Regions from separate parts of the Paraburkholderia sp. 35.1 genome, predicted to be linked through region 3. Evidence: riboswitches for the same ligand, from Rfam matches in the RefSeq annotation. Region 3 holds a riboswitch; each other region holds the start of a gene.
What was found. Region 3 has a riboswitch for cobalamin ahead of OKW27_RS06985 (CbtB domain-containing protein). Riboswitches for the same ligand answer to the same signal wherever they lie in the genome.
Positions count from the first base shown of each region.

Region 1: linked by a shared signal. The riboswitch ahead of cobA (uroporphyrinogen-III C-methyltransferase) and the one ahead of OKW27_RS06985 (CbtB domain-containing protein) in region 3 are both predicted to bind cobalamin.
Region 2: linked by a shared signal. The riboswitch ahead of OKW27_RS36485 (TonB-dependent receptor) and the one ahead of OKW27_RS06985 (CbtB domain-containing protein) in region 3 are both predicted to bind cobalamin.

Region 1 is NZ_JBNDMJ010000002.1:1,962,553-1,967,959, forward strand. Features, by position in the region: gene cobN (cobaltochelatase subunit CobN) at 1-1,176, opposite strand, end outside; gene cobW (cobalamin biosynthesis protein CobW) at 1,191-2,282, opposite strand; cobalamin riboswitch at 2,485-2,762, opposite strand; cobalamin riboswitch at 2,843-3,102, shown strand; partial or broken gene cobA (uroporphyrinogen-III C-methyltransferase) at 3,298-4,035, shown strand; gene OKW27_RS14980 (cobalamin biosynthesis protein) at 4,111-4,545, shown strand; gene cobO (cob(I)yrinic acid a,c-diamide adenosyltransferase) at 4,542-5,144, shown strand; gene OKW27_RS14990 (cobyrinate a,c-diamide synthase) at 5,148-5,407, shown strand, end outside.
Region 2 is NZ_JBNDMJ010000003.1:3,523,606-3,529,012, forward strand. Features, by position in the region: gene OKW27_RS36465 (Fur family transcriptional regulator) at 1-411, opposite strand, end outside; gene OKW27_RS36470 (hypothetical protein) at 453-722, opposite strand; gene OKW27_RS36475 (hypothetical protein) at 696-1,118, shown strand; partial or broken gene OKW27_RS36480 (SET domain-containing protein) at 1,166-1,396, opposite strand; cobalamin riboswitch at 1,585-1,728, shown strand; gene OKW27_RS36485 (TonB-dependent receptor) at 2,003-4,216, shown strand; gene OKW27_RS36490 (ABC transporter ATP-binding protein) at 4,237-5,046, shown strand; partial or broken gene OKW27_RS36495 (ABC transporter substrate-binding protein) at 5,118-5,276, shown strand.
Region 3 is NZ_JBNDMJ010000002.1:243,567-248,973, forward strand. Features, by position in the region: rRNA gene OKW27_RS06975 (16S ribosomal RNA) at 1-1,312, opposite strand, end outside; gene OKW27_RS06980 (CbtA family protein) at 1,913-2,653, opposite strand; gene OKW27_RS06985 (CbtB domain-containing protein) at 2,665-2,886, opposite strand; cobalamin riboswitch at 2,927-3,072, opposite strand; gene OKW27_RS06990 (histidine phosphatase family protein) at 3,153-3,773, shown strand; gene OKW27_RS06995 (hypothetical protein) at 3,801-4,241, opposite strand; gene OKW27_RS07000 (ATPase domain-containing protein) at 4,439-5,407, shown strand, end outside.

The DNA.
Region 1 (5,407 bases), 1.7 Mb from region 3:
TTCGCTCATCGGATAGTTGGCGAGAATCAACGCGACTTTTTTGTCGGCGTTATCGAGCGAACGCAAACGGCACCAGCGCCGGCTCAGCTCGGCGAGAAAGCGCACCCGTTCGAGGTCGGGCTGATAGCGGACCACGTCGACCTGCGTATGCGAACAGCGATACGCGAGCCCCTTGAAGCTGATCGCGCGCGTGATGATGCGCCCGTCCACTTCGGGCAGCGCGATATGCATCGCGATGTCGCGCGAATTGAGGCCGTGGTTGTCCTTCAGCCAGTCTTCGCGATTGCCGCCGCTCAGGATCACCTGAAACACCGGCGCGTCGCCGGCGAGCGCGAGCGGCTCCGGGTCGTCGATCGCGGAAGCGGCGAACGCGGTCGTGTTCAGCACGAGCGCGACACCATGTTGCGCGCACAGCGACTGCACGACATCGCGGCTCAGCGCATCCTTCAGCGACGTGATCGCGAGCGGCAGCGGATTGAGCCCTTGCGCTTCGAGCGCGTCGATCAGCGCATCGAACACCGCGGTATTGGCGGCCTGCAGATGCGCCTTGTAGAACAGAATCGCGACGACCGGCGCGTCTTGCCGCCAACGCGCCTGCCAGTCGGCGACGATGGGGGTATCGCGCTCAGGGTGATACAGCGACGCGGCCGGCAACGCGCGCGGCGGATCGGGTTCGCGCCCCCAGTCGAGCGCGCGATACGCGACGCAGCGCAAAAACGCCTCGGCGTTCTGCGGACCGCCCTCGCGCAGATAGCGCCACAGCTGCTGACACAACTCGGCGCTCGCAGTGCTGCGCGCGAGCAGGTTCGGGTCTTCCTGCAGATCGCCGGAAAACATCGCGAGTGTTTGCTGTTTGCGCTGCGCGAGCGCGACCACCTGCTCGATGCCGTACGGCCAATACGTTTCGCCGCCGAGATGATCGACGACGACCACGCGCGCATGCTGCAACACGTCGTCCAGATAGAAATCGACCGAGGCAGGCTGACGCAGATACGTGACGTTCGCGAGCCGCACGCTCGGAAAGCCGTCGCCGAGACGCGGCACTACGCTCGCGAGCAGCGACAGCGTGGTGTCGGCGGAACTGAGCACGACGATCTCGGCGGGCTGCTGATCGATGCGGATCACGCCCTGCGTATCGTCGACGAAGCCGCCCGGCGTCGTGCGCAGCAGATGCATGCTGGTGCGCCCGTTTATGCCGTCGCGTTCGACGTCGCGCCGAGCGCCGCGTCGAACGCCTGTTGCAGCGCGTGTTGGTCGAGGTCTGCGCCGATCAGCACGAAGCGGCTCAACGCGCCGTCGCCATTTTCACCCGCTTGCCAGCGCCGGTCGAAGTAGCTCTCGAAGCGCCGGCCCACGCCCTGGATCACGAGACGCATAGCCGCGCCCTGCAGTGCCGCGAAGCCTTTGACACGGTAAATCGTGTGGGTTTCGACGAGCGCCTGCAAGGCGGCGAGCGCCGCGTCGCGCGACGGTACCGATGCCTGCACGACGACCGAATCGAATTCATCGTGGTGATGATCGGGGTCGTCGGCGGAACCGTGGTGGTCATGACGCAGGTGGATCGTCTCTTCCGACGCCGCTTCGAGGCCCAGCAGCGTATGCAGGTCGAGCCGCCCCTGCTGCGCGCGCACGATCTTCACCTGCGGCGCAATCTCCGCGCGGATCGCGGCTTCGACCTCGTGCTGCCGCGCGTCGTCGATCAGATCGGTCTTGTTCAGAATCACCAGGTCGGCCGCCGACAACTGGTCTTCGAACAGCTCATGCAGCGGCGACTCGTGATCGAGATTCGGATCGGCCTTGCGCTGCGCATCGACGGCGAGCGGGTTATCGGCGAACTGGCCGCTCGCGGCGGCCGGGCCGTCCACCACCGTCACCACCGCGTCGACCGTGAAGCCGTTGCGGATCTGCGGCCAGTTGAACGCCTGCACAAGCGGCTTCGGCAAGGCGAGCCCCGACGTTTCGATCAGCACGTGATCGAGTTCGTCGCGGCGCTCCGCGAGCTTTTCCATCACCGGGAAAAATTCTTCCTGCACGGTGCAGCACAAACAACCGTTCGCGAGTTCATACAATTGTCCTTCAGTCTCGACGCCGTTTTCATCGCAACCGATGCCGCAGCCCCTGAGGATTTCGCCGTCGATGCCGAGCTCGCCGAACTCGTTGACGATCACCGCGATGCGCTTGCCGCCCGCATGCTGAAGAATGTGCCGCAGCAGCGTGGTTTTGCCGCTGCCGAGAAAGCCCGTGACGATCGTGACGGGGATCTTGCGCAATTGAGTTTGCATCGTGAGGTCCATCCCTTGGCGTTGATCGGTATGCCGGAAAGTCCGCGCGTGGGTCCGCGTCGGCTGGCGAATGGAGCGAATGAAGCACGCGCAGCAGTACCGGCGATTACCAGACACGGGGACGAACGACGGCATTGCCGCGACAACGGAAATACAGAAAGCGGAACTGAGGTCATGAACGCGCCGCCGCATCCCCGCGGCGGTCGTTCTGCTTCGTTGGGCCGGTATCCGGGCTGGCGAAAGCGCCGCTTCCCCTTCCCGGCCGAGTGGTTTCTCGTCCAGTGGTGAAATGTCCACGCGAGCTTGCGCGAGGACATCGAAGCCGGCACTGCGGTGCCCGGCTATCAAGCCGGAACCGCTTTTCGCTTACCGTTGCGGGGACAGCACAGGTTAGCCGCTCCAGAGCAGGTGGCTCCCTGTTTCCCGTTTAACTGCATGCGCACGAGCGCGCACGCGAGCACCCAAAGTGCGTGCGAGTGTAGGCCCGCGGCCTTGCGCAGTCAAGCAACGCACCGAGCCGGAAAGCGCCGCCGAGGCTTATCCGGCAAGGCGCCATGTGCTATCGTATGCGCGCGTTTGGTGCCCGCACATGCGCTCGCGTGTGCAGTTAAACGGGAAACAGGCAGCGCCTCGCGCGTTCAACCTGTGCTGTCCCCGCAACGGTAAGCGACCTGCGGCGCGCGATTCGATTCGCCTTCGATTCCGACGTGCCGCGCATGCGTTTTTTGATGCCACTGTCCCGCGAATCCACAAACCGGGACGGGAAGGCGAAGCGCATGAGGCCGCCAGCCCGGATACCGGCCAGACGCGGAGGCGGTGCCGCATTGCATCCGTGCGTCACGCGGCGCCGCCGGCCGCCGGAATCCGCGGGGAACGGATGTGAAGGCGTAGCAGCGCGGCATCGCGCGTGCCCGGATTCGCAGTTGCGCATGACCACTATATTCACCGCCGCGCGCGCTGTCGCACGCCGCGTCTCTTCTTCCATCACCGCATGGCGCGCGCCATGCACGCCGCGATGACGCGCGCCTGGCTGATCGGCGCCGGTCCCGGCGACGTCGAACTGATCACGCTGAAGGCCACCCGTGCGCTCGCGCAGGCCGATGTCGTGCTCGTCGACGATCTGGTGAATCCCGACGTGCTGCAGTTCGCGCGCACCGACGCGCAAGTCCTGTACGTCGGCAAACGCGGCGGCCATCCGTCGACGCCGCAAGCCGACATCGTCGCGCAAATGCTCGGGCATCTGCGCGCGGGGCGCAGCGTCGCGCGGCTCAAGGGCGGTGATCCGTTCGTGTTCGGCCGCGGCGGCGAAGAGTTGCAGGCGCTACAGGCCGCGGGTATCGAAGTCGACGTGATCAACGGCATCACGGCCGGCATCGCGGCGCCCGCGGCGCTCGGTATCGCGGTCACGCATCGTGATCACGCGCAGGGCGTCGTGTTCGTCACCGGCCACGGCGCCGGCAGTGGCGAACCGGACTGGGCCGCGCTCGCCGCGACGCGCATGACGCTGGTGATCTACATGGGCATGCGCCGGCTCGGCGAGATCGCCCGCGCATTGCTCGCTGCCGGCATGTCCGCCGACACGCCGTGCGCGGCGATCGAGTCGGCGACGCGGCCTGAGCAGCGTCATGTGCTCGCGCCGCTTCGCGAGTTCGCCGAGGCGGTGGCGCGCGCGGGGCTCGGCTCGCCGGCGATCGTCGTGATCGGCGCTGTGGCGTCGCTCGCACTGGCGCGTGATGCGGCCAAACGCGACGCCGGCGTTGCTCACGAACTGGCAGCGAGCGCGACACGACACGGACTCGCACGCGCGATCAAAACGCTGAGCGTCGGCATCGGTTGCCGCTTGCACAGCAAAGCCGCTGAGATCGAAGCCGCCGTCCGCGCAGCGCTCGGATCGAATGCCTTCGAGCAGATCCGCGCGATCGCGACGATCGACACCAAAGCCAACGAAGCCGGTCTGCTCGAATTCTGCTCACGTCATCAGCTGCCGCTGCAACTGTTCAGCCGCGAGCAGATCGCCGCGGTACCGGTCGCGTCGCCGTCGGCGGCGGCACACGCGCATCTCGGCGTCGATGGTGTGTGCGAGCCGTGCGCGCTGCTGGCGGCAACGGCGCCGGACTCCACCACAACCGCGCAAAACGCGCGTCTGATCGTACGCAAGACCGCGCACGCCGGCATCACGGTGGCGATCGCAGCGGCGAACGACGCTGCCCTTAGCGACGCGCCCCCATCCCATCCCGCCTCTCAAAACCAGGACCCTCGATGAAAACCGATCCGGAATCGCATCAACGCATGACCGAACGCCGCCGCGAAGGCCACGAAAAGAAGCAGGCCGGCGCGACCGTCGAAAAAGGCCTGCTGATCGTCAACACCGGCACCGGCAAGGGCAAGAGCACGGCCGCGTTCGGCATGGCCGTGCGGGTGCTCGGCCACGGCATGCGGCTCGGCGTCGTGCAGTTCATCAAGGGCGCGCTGCATACGTCGGAGCGCGATTTCCTCGGCGCGATCGCGCAATGCGATTTCGTCACGATGGGCGACGGCTACACGTGGAACACGCAGAACCGCGAGGCCGACATGGCGACAGCGCGCAAAGGCTGGAACGAAGCGCGGCGGATGATCGAAAGCGGCGACTACCAGATGGTGATCCTCGACGAGCTGAACACCGTGCTGAAGTACGAATACCTGCCGCTCGACGAAGTGCTCGCGGTGATCAACGCGCGTGCGCAGATGTTGCATGTCGTCGTGACCGGACGCCATGCGCCGGACGCGCTGATCGAAGCTGCCGACCTCGTCACCGAAATGCGCGCGATCAAGCATCCGTATCGCGAGCAAGGTGTGAAGGCGCAGCGCGGCGTGGAGTTCTGAGCGATGTCGGCGTTTCCCAACGGGGCTTCGTCCGGGGCGCCCCCCAAGGGGACTTCCTTCGGGGCGTCCCCCCAGGGGACTTCCTTCGGGGCGTCCCCCCAGGGGACTTCCTTCGGGGCGTGCCCCGCGCTGTTCATCAGCGCGCCCGCGTCGGGACAAGGCAAAACCACGATCACTGCCGGTCTCGCGCGCTATCACCGGCGGCTCGGACGTCGCGTGCGCGTGTTCAAGACCGGGCCGGATTTTCTCGATCCGATGATCCT
Region 2 (5,407 bases), on a different contig from region 3:
TTCCGGATCTTCCGGAAGCGCAGAAATGTTGTGGCAATGATCGCACTCGAAATAACCAGTGGAGGTCTCGTGCTCTGCGATTGCATGGCGCCAGGCCCGGTCAGATCCCTGGATTCGGGTGAGCAGGCCAACGGCAGTTAGCCGGTCGAGGATCCGGTAGAGGGTCACGCGATCCACTTTTCCCGCGCCTGTAGCGGCGCCCAGATCGCGGGCGAGTTCTTCGTGCGAACGGGGCTGTTCGGCGCCCTCCAGGCGCTCGAGCACGGCAACGGTAAGCGCGGTGGAGCGCAGCCCCGCCTCGCGCAGGCGCGATGGCCAGTCGGTAGGAGCGTGTGGTGGATGTTTGCGCGGAGAGTGGCGGGTAGGCATGGATGACCGTGGATGCAACTGTCCAATGATGGAATGATACATCGTCCCGCGCGGGCAAGGCCACGCGTGTCGTATGGTCGTCGTCATGGACCTGGCGGCATGCCCTGGTCGAACAGCGGTTGCAGGCCATCCTCCGCAGCGATGGCCATCGGACGCCCGACTGCCGTCTGCCGGCCGCCTGCCGAGCGCTCGAGCCGGTACAACGCGCCGAAGGCGAAGGACGGCGGTTGCATTCCGGCACCGAACACAGCCTCGCCACCGCGTCGCACGCTGTCCGCGAGCCATGACATCAGGCGCAGGTGATAGGGGTTGCGGGCAATTTCACCATGGTGACAGGTCAACGCCTCGATCATGGTCGCGACGATCGAGCTGTCGAGTTCGACGAGCGTGTTGGGCTGCTCAAGCGTGCCCCAGAATTCTGTCTGCGCAAGCCAGACGGCGTGGGTATGGTGCTGCAGGGCGTCACATACGAGCCAGTGGACACCGATGTGCGTCGCAGAGCCATCACGCTCGTGCGGGCAGAAGACGATGCGCGGCCGATAGTCGTCGAACAGCGCGGCGAGGCGGTCGACGTCACGGGCCCAGCCTGCCGGGTCGGCGCGGCGACGCGCTGGCGTGACCGGCTGGCGACCATCGAAGGCTGGATCGAGCAGCGCAAAATCAAGCCGGGTACAGCCATGACACAGCTCGTTCCATCGTTCACTGCGGCGGCATGGAGGTACACGCGCAGGATCCCCTGGCGGTCGTAGTCTTCAACCGCCTCGCAGTTCGGTGCGCAACGATGATTGATCCAGCGGGCGGCGTTCCCGCCGGTGCCCGCATCAATGCAGTAGCGGCCGTCACCCAGCGCAAACAGAAAGGTGTGGAACGGGTCTTCGGCGTTGACGGGATGCTGGCGTCGTGCTGCGGGGTGGGTAATGCGCGCCCCCCTGTATTCGATGATGCGCATGCCGCGCGGCATGTCGGCAACGGCAAAGACACCCTTGCCATGGATGGGACTGCGTCGGATCTGGATCAGGCGGGGCATGAATGCAGGAATGTATGCGGTGAAGCAGACTCAAGTATAGCGTTCCCTTTTCTAATTATCGCAACTGTGTTGCGTTTACGATGCGGGTTAGATATCGTTCTGCCGAAATCGCGGGCGATCCGACCGCTGGCGCGATGACCCGGACGTGAAGCGGGCAGCCTGCACGGGCAGGCATGCGCTAGCCAGGCCGCGGCGCGGGGGAATTGAGTGTGCGATCGATTAGAATTGCGCACGCAAAGCCCGGAAGCTGGTGCAAATCCAGCGCGGTCGCGCCACTGTGACCGGTTTCCTGAAACCGGGAGTCAGACCTGGGCCTTGTCTTCCTTCACCTGTCATGGGGCGCGAAACCCCAGGAGAACCGCCATGACCTGCATCGTCAGTGTCCACCGGGCATCGGCTGCCCGTTGCTTCCTCTTTTTCTCCCGTCGTTTGTGTTGACCCGGTAAGTGTCGCCGGTCAGCACGGCATGCCTGGTTCGTGTTTCCGGCAATCGTGCGGTGTTTCACTGCGTCGATGACATGGTGGATAGGCACGTGTGTCGAGCGCATAAAAAACAGGCGCACCGCATACGGTAGCGCCAGAGAAAAAAGAAAAGAGAGCAGGACAATGAAGAAAATCTCGATCCTTTCGCCGTCGCGAACGCAGCGACGCCGCAGCCGTCAGCTCACAGCAGGGATGCTCGGCTGCGCGTGGCTGATCGGCTCGTCGTCCGCGTTTGCTGATGACGGCAGCGGCCCGGCGGCAGACAGCACGCAATCTGCGCAGGAGCCGGCACAGACGCTGCCGGCTGTTAAGGTCCAGGCATCGGGCCATACGGATACACCGGACCTGAGCACGCCGATCCGTACCGGCAGCCGGCTTGGACTGTCGAGCCTCGATACGCCGGCGAGCGTCGAGACGCTCACCGGTGAGCAGATTCAGGTGCGCGGCGACACCACGGTCAACGAGGCCATTACGCGTGCGGCCGGATTTGCCACCGACGCGGCACCCGGCAATGGCGGCACGTCGGTCTCGGTGCGCGGCTTCAGCGGGCCGGAGTCGATCACGACGCTCTATGACGGCACGCGCATGTATCCTGGCGCAGGCACGGTGACCTTTCCGTTCGATACGTGGTCGGTCGACCGGATCGAGGTGCTGCGCGGTCCGGCGTCGGTGCTCTACGGTGAGGGTGGCATCGGCGGCGTGATCAACGTCGTGCCGAAGGCGCCGCAGCGCGACTACGCGACCACGGTCCAGATCGGCGCGGGCGCCTATGGCGAGAAGCGCGTGGCGCTCGATACGACGGGCGCGCTCGGGCCCATGCTGTCATACCGCTTTTACGTGAGCGATGACCGCTCGAACGGCTGGGTACCGCGCGGCGATTCGCATACCACGGCGCTCGGCGGCGCATTGCGGCTCGACGTCGATCCGACCTTGTCATTCACACTCGACTACGACTACGGCCGCCAGAAGCCGGCGCGCTATTTCGGGATTCCGGTGCTCGACGGTGCGCTCAATCCGGCGTTCCGCTACCAGAACTACAACGTCGCCGATTCCGCGATCTCCTATTACGACCAGTGGACGCGGCTGAACGCGAAGTGGCACGCCATGCCTGGCATCACGGTGCGCAACCAGCTCTATTATTTGCTGACCAACCGCCACTGGCACGATAGCGAGAGCTACGCCCTGCAGCCGGATGGCGATGTGTTGCGCAGCGATTACATCGAGATCCTCCATCATCAGCGGCAGATCGGCGACCAGCTCGACACGACGATCGACGGGCGTGCATGGGGCCATCAGAACCGGCTGGTCGTCGGCGCGGACTTCAATGTGATCTCGTTTGTCGATACAAGCAATTCACCATACGGCGGCTCGTCGATCGTGCCGGCATTCGGTTTCGATCCGGGCGTGTTCGACAGTCCCGATTCGACCGTGCCCGCGTTTCGCACCGTCACGCATCAGGCGTCCCTTTTTGCAGAGGACCGGTTCGAGCTGACCGAGCGGCTCGCGTGGGTGAGTGGCCTGCGTTACGACCATATCGACTTGCATCGCGACACGTTCGCGACTGCCACGACTGCGGCGTCGTCGTTCGACAGGACGTTCGCCCATACAGGATGGCGCACGGGCCTTGTGTTCTCGCTCACGCCGACACTGTCCGTGTACGGTCAGTACACGACCGGCACCGACGGCGTCAGTTCGCTGATTACGCTGTCGCAATCGAACAGTCAGTTCACGCTGTCGACCGGTCAGCAGTGGGAGGCGGGTGTCAAGCAGGAAGTGCTCGGCGGCCGCGGATCGTGGACCTTCGCGGTGTACCAGATCGTGAAGCGTAACCTCGTGAGCACCGATCCGCTGAACCCGGACCTGAGCGAGCAGGTCGGCCGGCAGTCGTCGCGCGGCGTCGAATGGTCGGGCGCGCTGCGGCTGGGCGGCGGCTGGTCGGTCGAGGCGAACGCGGCGCTGCTGCGCGCGCGGTACGACGATTTCGACGAGGCGGTCGATGGCCAGAGCGTGTCGCGCGCGGGCAACGTGCCCTACAACATCCCCGAGCAGACCGCGAACGTGTGGCTCGACTGGGCGTTCGCGCCTGGCTGGCGCGCGGGAGCCGGGGTGCAGTATGTCGGACGGCGCTTCGGCGACAACGCGAACAGCGTGTCGATTCCGTCGTACACACTGGTCGATGCGTCCGCGTCGTGGCGCGCAACGCGCAACCTGACGCTCGCGCTCTATCTGCGCAACCTGACCAACCGGACCTATGCGGTCTCCACGCAGAACGACGGCACCGAATGGCTGCTCGGCGCGCCGCGCTCGGGGTGGGTCACCGCGACGATGACTTTCTAGCCTCATTGATCGGCAAAGCCATGACCTCACTGCATATCGAAGAGCTAGGCTGGTCGCCGCCGTCGCGGGACGCGAGACGCCCGGACGACGGCGAGAGCCTGTTGCGGCGGATCGTGCTCGAAGTGCAGCCGGGCGAATTCGTCGGCCTGATCGGACCCAACGGCAGCGGCAAGACGAGCCTGCTGCGGTGTGCGTTCCGTTACGCAAGGCCGCACAGCGGCGCCGTCAGGCTGGACGGCGACGACGTCTGGGTCAAGTCCGGGCGCTGGGCGGCGCAACGCATCGCGGTGGTACAGCAGGACCCGCCCGACGACTTCGGCCTGACGGTGGAAGAGGTCGTCGCGATGGGCCGTACGCCGCACAAGGGGCTGCTCGACGGCGACACCGCCGTGGACACCGCGCTCGTCGACGCCGCGCTGCACGATGTCGAACTCGATGCGCACCGGCAGCGGCCGTTCGCTTCGCTGTCGGGCGGCGAACGGCAACGCGCGCTGCTGGCCCGTGCACTGGTGCAGCAGCCGCGTGTGCTGATGCTCGACGAGCCGACCAATCATCTCGATCCGCGGCATCAGATCGAGCTGCTCGGCCTCGTGCGGCGGCAGCGGATCACCACGTTGGCCACGATTCATGACCTGAATCTCGCCGCTGCGTTCTGCGACCGGCTGTACGTGATTGCCTCGGGTGAGATCGTCGCGTGCGGCGCGCCGCAGGCGGTACTAACCGAGCCCTTGCTGAAGACGGTGTATGGCGTCGATGCGCTTGTCGACCGGCACCCGGTGACGGGACGTCCGCGCATCACGCTGATTACAGGACCGGAGTCCGGGACATGACGAAAAGGAAGACTTCCCTCTGGCGCGCGACGGCGGCCACCATTTTTTGCGTAGCCGCATCGTACGCACAGGCTGACCGTTATCCGGTTACCGTGCGCAGCTGCAACCGCGATGTGACGTTCGCGCGTGCGCCGGCCAGGGCGGTCAGCAACGATTCGAATCTGACGGAGATGATGCTTGCACTGGGGCTCAGGACACGGATGGCGGGGTTCACGGGAATCGGCGGCTGGATCGAGAAGGTGAAGGACGCAATTGAGAAGTTCGTCGCTGGATCCGAAACCTGAAAAACTCTATATCCTGATGCTCCGCGGGCGGCAAAACAGTAACAGCAGCGCAAGCCGAGTCTTTCTCTATTAAAGGC
Region 3 (5,407 bases):
AGTTGCAGAGTGCGATCCGGACTACGATCGGTTTTCTGGGATTGGCTCCACCTCGCGGCTTGGCAACCCTCTGTTCCGACCATTGTATGACGTGTGAAGCCCTACCCATAAGGGCCATGAGGACTTGACGTCATCCCCACCTTCCTCCGGTTTGTCACCGGCAGTCTCCCTGGAGTGCTCTTGCGTAGCAACTAGGGACAAGGGTTGCGCTCGTTGCGGGACTTAACCCAACATCTCACGACACGAGCTGACGACAGCCATGCAGCACCTGTGTTATGGCTCCCTTTCGGGCACTCCCGCCTCTCGGCAGGATTCCATACATGTCAAGGGTAGGTAAGGTTTTTCGCGTTGCATCGAATTAATCCACATCATCCACCGCTTGTGCGGGTCCCCGTCAATTCCTTTGAGTTTTAATCTTGCGACCGTACTCCCCAGGCGGTCAACTTCACGCGTTAGCTACGTTACCAAGCCAATGAAGGCCCGACAACCAGTTGACATCGTTTAGGGCGTGGACTACCAGGGTATCTAATCCTGTTTGCTCCCCACGCTTTCGTGCATGAGCGTCAGTATTGGCCCAGGGGGCTGCCTTCGCCATCGGTGTTCCTCCACATCTCTACGCATTTCACTGCTACACGTGGAATTCCACCCCCCTCTGCCATACTCCAGCGCTGCAGTCACCAATGCAGTTCCCAGGTTAAGCCCGGGGATTTCACATCGGTCTTACAGCACCGCCTGCGCACGCTTTACGCCCAGTAATTCCGATTAACGCTCGCACCCTACGTATTACCGCGGCTGCTGGCACGTAGTTAGCCGGTGCTTATTCTTCCGGTACCGTCATCCCTCACGGATATTAGCCACAAGGTTTTCTTTCCGGACAAAAGTGCTTTACAACCCGAAGGCCTTCTTCACACACGCGGCATTGCTGGATCAGGCTTGCGCCCATTGTCCAAAATTCCCCACTGCTGCCTCCCGTAGGAGTCTGGGCCGTGTCTCAGTCCCAGTGTGGCTGGTCGTCCTCTCAGACCAGCTACAGATCGTCGGCTTGGTAGGCCTTTACCCCACCAACTACCTAATCTGCCATCGGCCGCCCCTTGAGCGCGAGGTCCCGAAAGATCCCCCGCTTTCCTCTCCCGAGCGTATGCGGTATTAATCCGGCTTTCGCCGGGCTATCCCCCACTCCAGGACACGTTCCGATGTATTACTCACCCGTTCGCCACTCGCCACCAGACCGAAGTCCGTGCTGCCGTTCGACTTGCATGTGTAAGGCATGCCGCCAGCGTTCAATCTGAGCCAGGATCAAACTCTTCAGTTCAAACCTGTTACTGTGTTCGGGCTCTCTCGAACCCGGTCGCTCACTCAACGTACTGACGATGATTGATCCGTCTTTCGACAGACAAACCTTCCTCTAATACTGTGTGAGGCTTCTGATACTTCTGCCTGACAGCAGACTCCGGAGAATCCGCCGCCGCATTCCGCATCAAGCGCCCACACTTATCGACTGTTAGTTTTTAAAGATCGGTCCGCCAAACCCGCCGCGCCTGAACCACCACTACCCGGCACTGCTTCGTTTGCGTCGCTGCGTCTGCAGCAGAGAAACGAGATTATGGAGAGCGGTCGACAACACGTCAATACCCTTCTCACAATTTATTTTAAAAAGTTGAAGAGCTTAAAAATTGAGCAGTGCCGCGTGCAACCTGAATTAGTTAGGCTTCCAATTGAATTCTCCGGAGCGCCGCGGCGAAAGGGAGAGATGAGTGGAGTTGCGAAAAGCCGTTAAGCAGCTTTTCCACAGAAAATGTTCGCAAGGCTGTGGATAACCACTCCACAACTGCGCCAAGTACTTGATGCAAAACCATTCTCGCGCGTTGCGCGCGAGAATGGCCGCTTGCGCGGCCGCGTGTCACCGTCACCATCAGGCGGACTTCATCGTCACCCGCGCATTCGTACGCATAAAAGCGCTGCGCTCGACCATCGCGCCAAACAGCAGCCCGATCGTCGTCCACATGACCACCTGCATGCCGATCGCCGCGACGCGGAACTTCCACAGCAGCACAGCCGGGAACGCGGCCGGCACTTCATTGATGACCGGCATCGACAGTTGCACGGCCGCGATGACCACGACGAACACGAGCCCCGCGACGATCGAACCGTTCCACGCACCCAGCTTCGCCGCCGCGCGACGCCGCACCTTCAGCGAAAACACCATCGTCGCGAGCGAAATCGCGATCATCAGAAAGAACAGGCCCGTGCGCGTGCCGATCGTCTCCGGATCACCGACCGACGGCGGATTGGCCGGATACTTGATATTCGGCACGATCACGAGCGTGATGAACGCGCCAAGCGCGAGCCACGCGGACAGCGCGCGCACGCTCAACGTCCCCGCGCGTCCATACGCATACGCAAACACCAGCGAGAACAGGCCGCCAAATGCCGCGCCATACGTGACCACGCCAGTCAGCAGGCCGAGGCCAGCCTGCGTCTGACGGCTCACGATTTCGGGCTCGGGCGCCTCGCCGCGCGCGGCGGCCGCTTTTTCTTCGAATGAAATGGCCTGATCGACCTGTGGTTCGCCGACGATTCGCGCGAACGCGAACGTGAGCGAGCCCGCGACGATGCCCGCGAGCATCCCGCGCACCAACAATTTACCTACCATGTCGAACTCCGTTAGTGGCAGGGAAAGCCGAGCAGATGGCGGCCGTCGTGCACGAACTCATGCATGTACATGCCGGGCACGAGCGACGTCGCGCCCTGTTCCGCACCAACGAAGTAAAGCGCGAGCAACAGCAGCAAGCCGCCGAACACGACCCATGGCAGCAGTTCGCGTAAAGGAATGGGAGTGGGCTGGGCTGCCGGTTGCGCGGCGCGATCAAGAACAGCTTCGGTCATGATGGACATCTCCTGGGGTGACGCGCCCCGAAAGTCGATTGCAGAGGAATGGTGCGAAGCTCGGGTCTGGCTTTCGGCTCTTGTGGATTGCAATGCCGATTACAGTGGCGCGACCGCGCCGGGCTCTCACCGGCTTCCGTGCTTCGCAGTGTCAGTATTCTACGCGCTAAACTGCGGCTTCCGTGACGGCGAGGGCTACCTCGCAACGCGCGCCGCGAGGCGATGAAACCACGCAGGCAAGTACGAATGAGGCGCCAACGCAAAGAATGGATACGCGACTATTACTGGTGAGCCACGCGGCAACGGCCGCGCAGCGCGCGGGCCGCTTCCCTGACGACGATCCGCTCGACGCGCGCGGTCGCGCCGAAGCCGTAGCGGCGCGACCGCGTCTCGCGCTTCCCGCCCACGGCGCGGTGTTCACCAGCCCCGCCGCCAGCGCGCGCGAAACGGCCGCCGCGCTCGGTCTGAGCGCCACGCCTGCCGACGCATTGGTGGATATCGACTATGGCAAATGGCGCGGCCAGCGCCTCGCGGCCATTGCCGACGCAACGCCCCGCGAACTCGCCGCCTGGACACGCGAGCCCGACACCGCGCCGCCCGGCGGCGAATCGTTCGGTCAACTCGTGCAGCGGGTTGGAGAGTGGCTCGACGCGCAGCAGGCAGACGTGCGTTCATGCAATGCCGTCAACGAAGCAAGCTTCGCGGCCTCTGCGCAAGGTCGAACCATCGTCGCCATCACCCACGCGACTCTACTGCGAGCGGCAATCGTGCACGCCCTCGGCGCATCGCCAACCGTGTTCTGTCGCATCGAGATCGCGCCGCTGTCGGTCGTCGAATTACGCCACTCGCGACGCGGCTGGTCGTGGCGCCCGGCCGCCACCGCCTGAACGCCAGCGCCTGAACGGCACCGCCGCTTACCTGCCCGACACCACGAGCCGCAACCGGTTGGACCCCTCGGGCGTCAGCGTGATTTCGGTGCGTCGATCCTTCGCGCCGAGATAAAAGTGCTGACGTCCCGGCGAATTCTGATCGTGCGTTGCATCGGGCAGGCACGACGCGACATCTGCCGCGACCGCTTCCAATGCATCCGCGTTCGAGCCCGCCGCCTGATGCGGCGTCCACGTGCACTGGAAACTTCGATGCGCGGCCGAACATTGCGCGTCATCGCCATAAGGTTGCGCAACGCCTTTGCCGTCGTCGGGTGTCAGCGAGGCGAAGCCGTCCGGCGCCGCGGCCACGATCCGTTTGAGCGCACCGCAAGGTCTGGGGCTATCGTCGGCGGATGCACTGACCGGCAGCAGCGCAACGAGCGATGCCGCGGTAAGCGCGATAGCCGAAAGTCGATAGGTTTTCATGGTGTGCGTGAAGCTTCCAAAGTGCTGCTGAAGAAAAACTCGCAGCGAGCCACCTTTAATAGCACGCTTCATGCCCATGCGCGCGAGGCCCGAGCACGCAGGCAATGCACGACGGCACACAAATTGCATAGCGCCATACCGGCCGCGACATCGCGCCCGTTTCGATCAAAGCCACTGCCGCCGTCATTTCAACCATCATGTCGACCACTACCGCCGCCCCTACCCCCGCCCGCATATCGTCGGGCATCGAAGGCATCGACGACATCCTCGGCGGTGGTCTTACGCCGAACCGCATGTACCTCGTGGAGGGTGTGCCAGGCACGGGTAAGACCACCCTCGCGTTGCAATTCTTACTCGAGGGCCTGCACGAAGGGCAGACCGGCCTTTATATCGCGCTGTCCGAAACCCGTGCTGAACTGCTCGCGATCGGCGCGAGCCATGGCTGGGATCTGAGCCGTTTCACGATACTGGAGCAACTGCCCGAAGAAGGGCTCGAACCGCAATACGAACAGACCGTGCTGCACCCGGCCGAAGTCGAACTCGGCGAAAGCGTGCGCAACGTAATCGAGCACGTCGACGAACTGAAGCCGGCGCGCGTCGTCCTGGACAGCCTGTCCGAACTGCGTCTGCTGGCGGAGAACCCATTGCGCTACCGTCGGCAGATTCTCGCGCTCAAGCACCATTTCTCGACGCGCGAATGCACGGTGCTGCTGCTCGACGACACGTCGGCCAGCACCTCCGGCATTCAGCTTCACAGCATCGTGCACGGCGTGATCAGCCTCGAAAACGTCGCTCATGATTACGGCGGCAATCGCCGCCGTCTGCGCATCGCGAAGATGCGCGGCATCAAGTTCCGCGAGGGCTATCACGACTTCACGCTCAACACCGGCGGTCTGCGCGTCTATCCGCGTCTGGTCGCCGCCGAGCATCGCAGCGAATTCGGCACGAGCCCGATGAGCACCGGCACGCCCGGCCTCGACGCGCTGCTCGGCGGTGGCCTCGTCCCCGGCACCAATTCGCTGATCATCGGCCCGTCGGGGGTCGGCAAAACCACCACCGTCGTGTCGTGCCTGCTTGCCGCACTCGAGCGCGGCGAGCGTTGCGCGTACTACATATTCGACGAAACGCTCAGCACGCTGGTCACACGCTGCGCGACGCTCGGCATG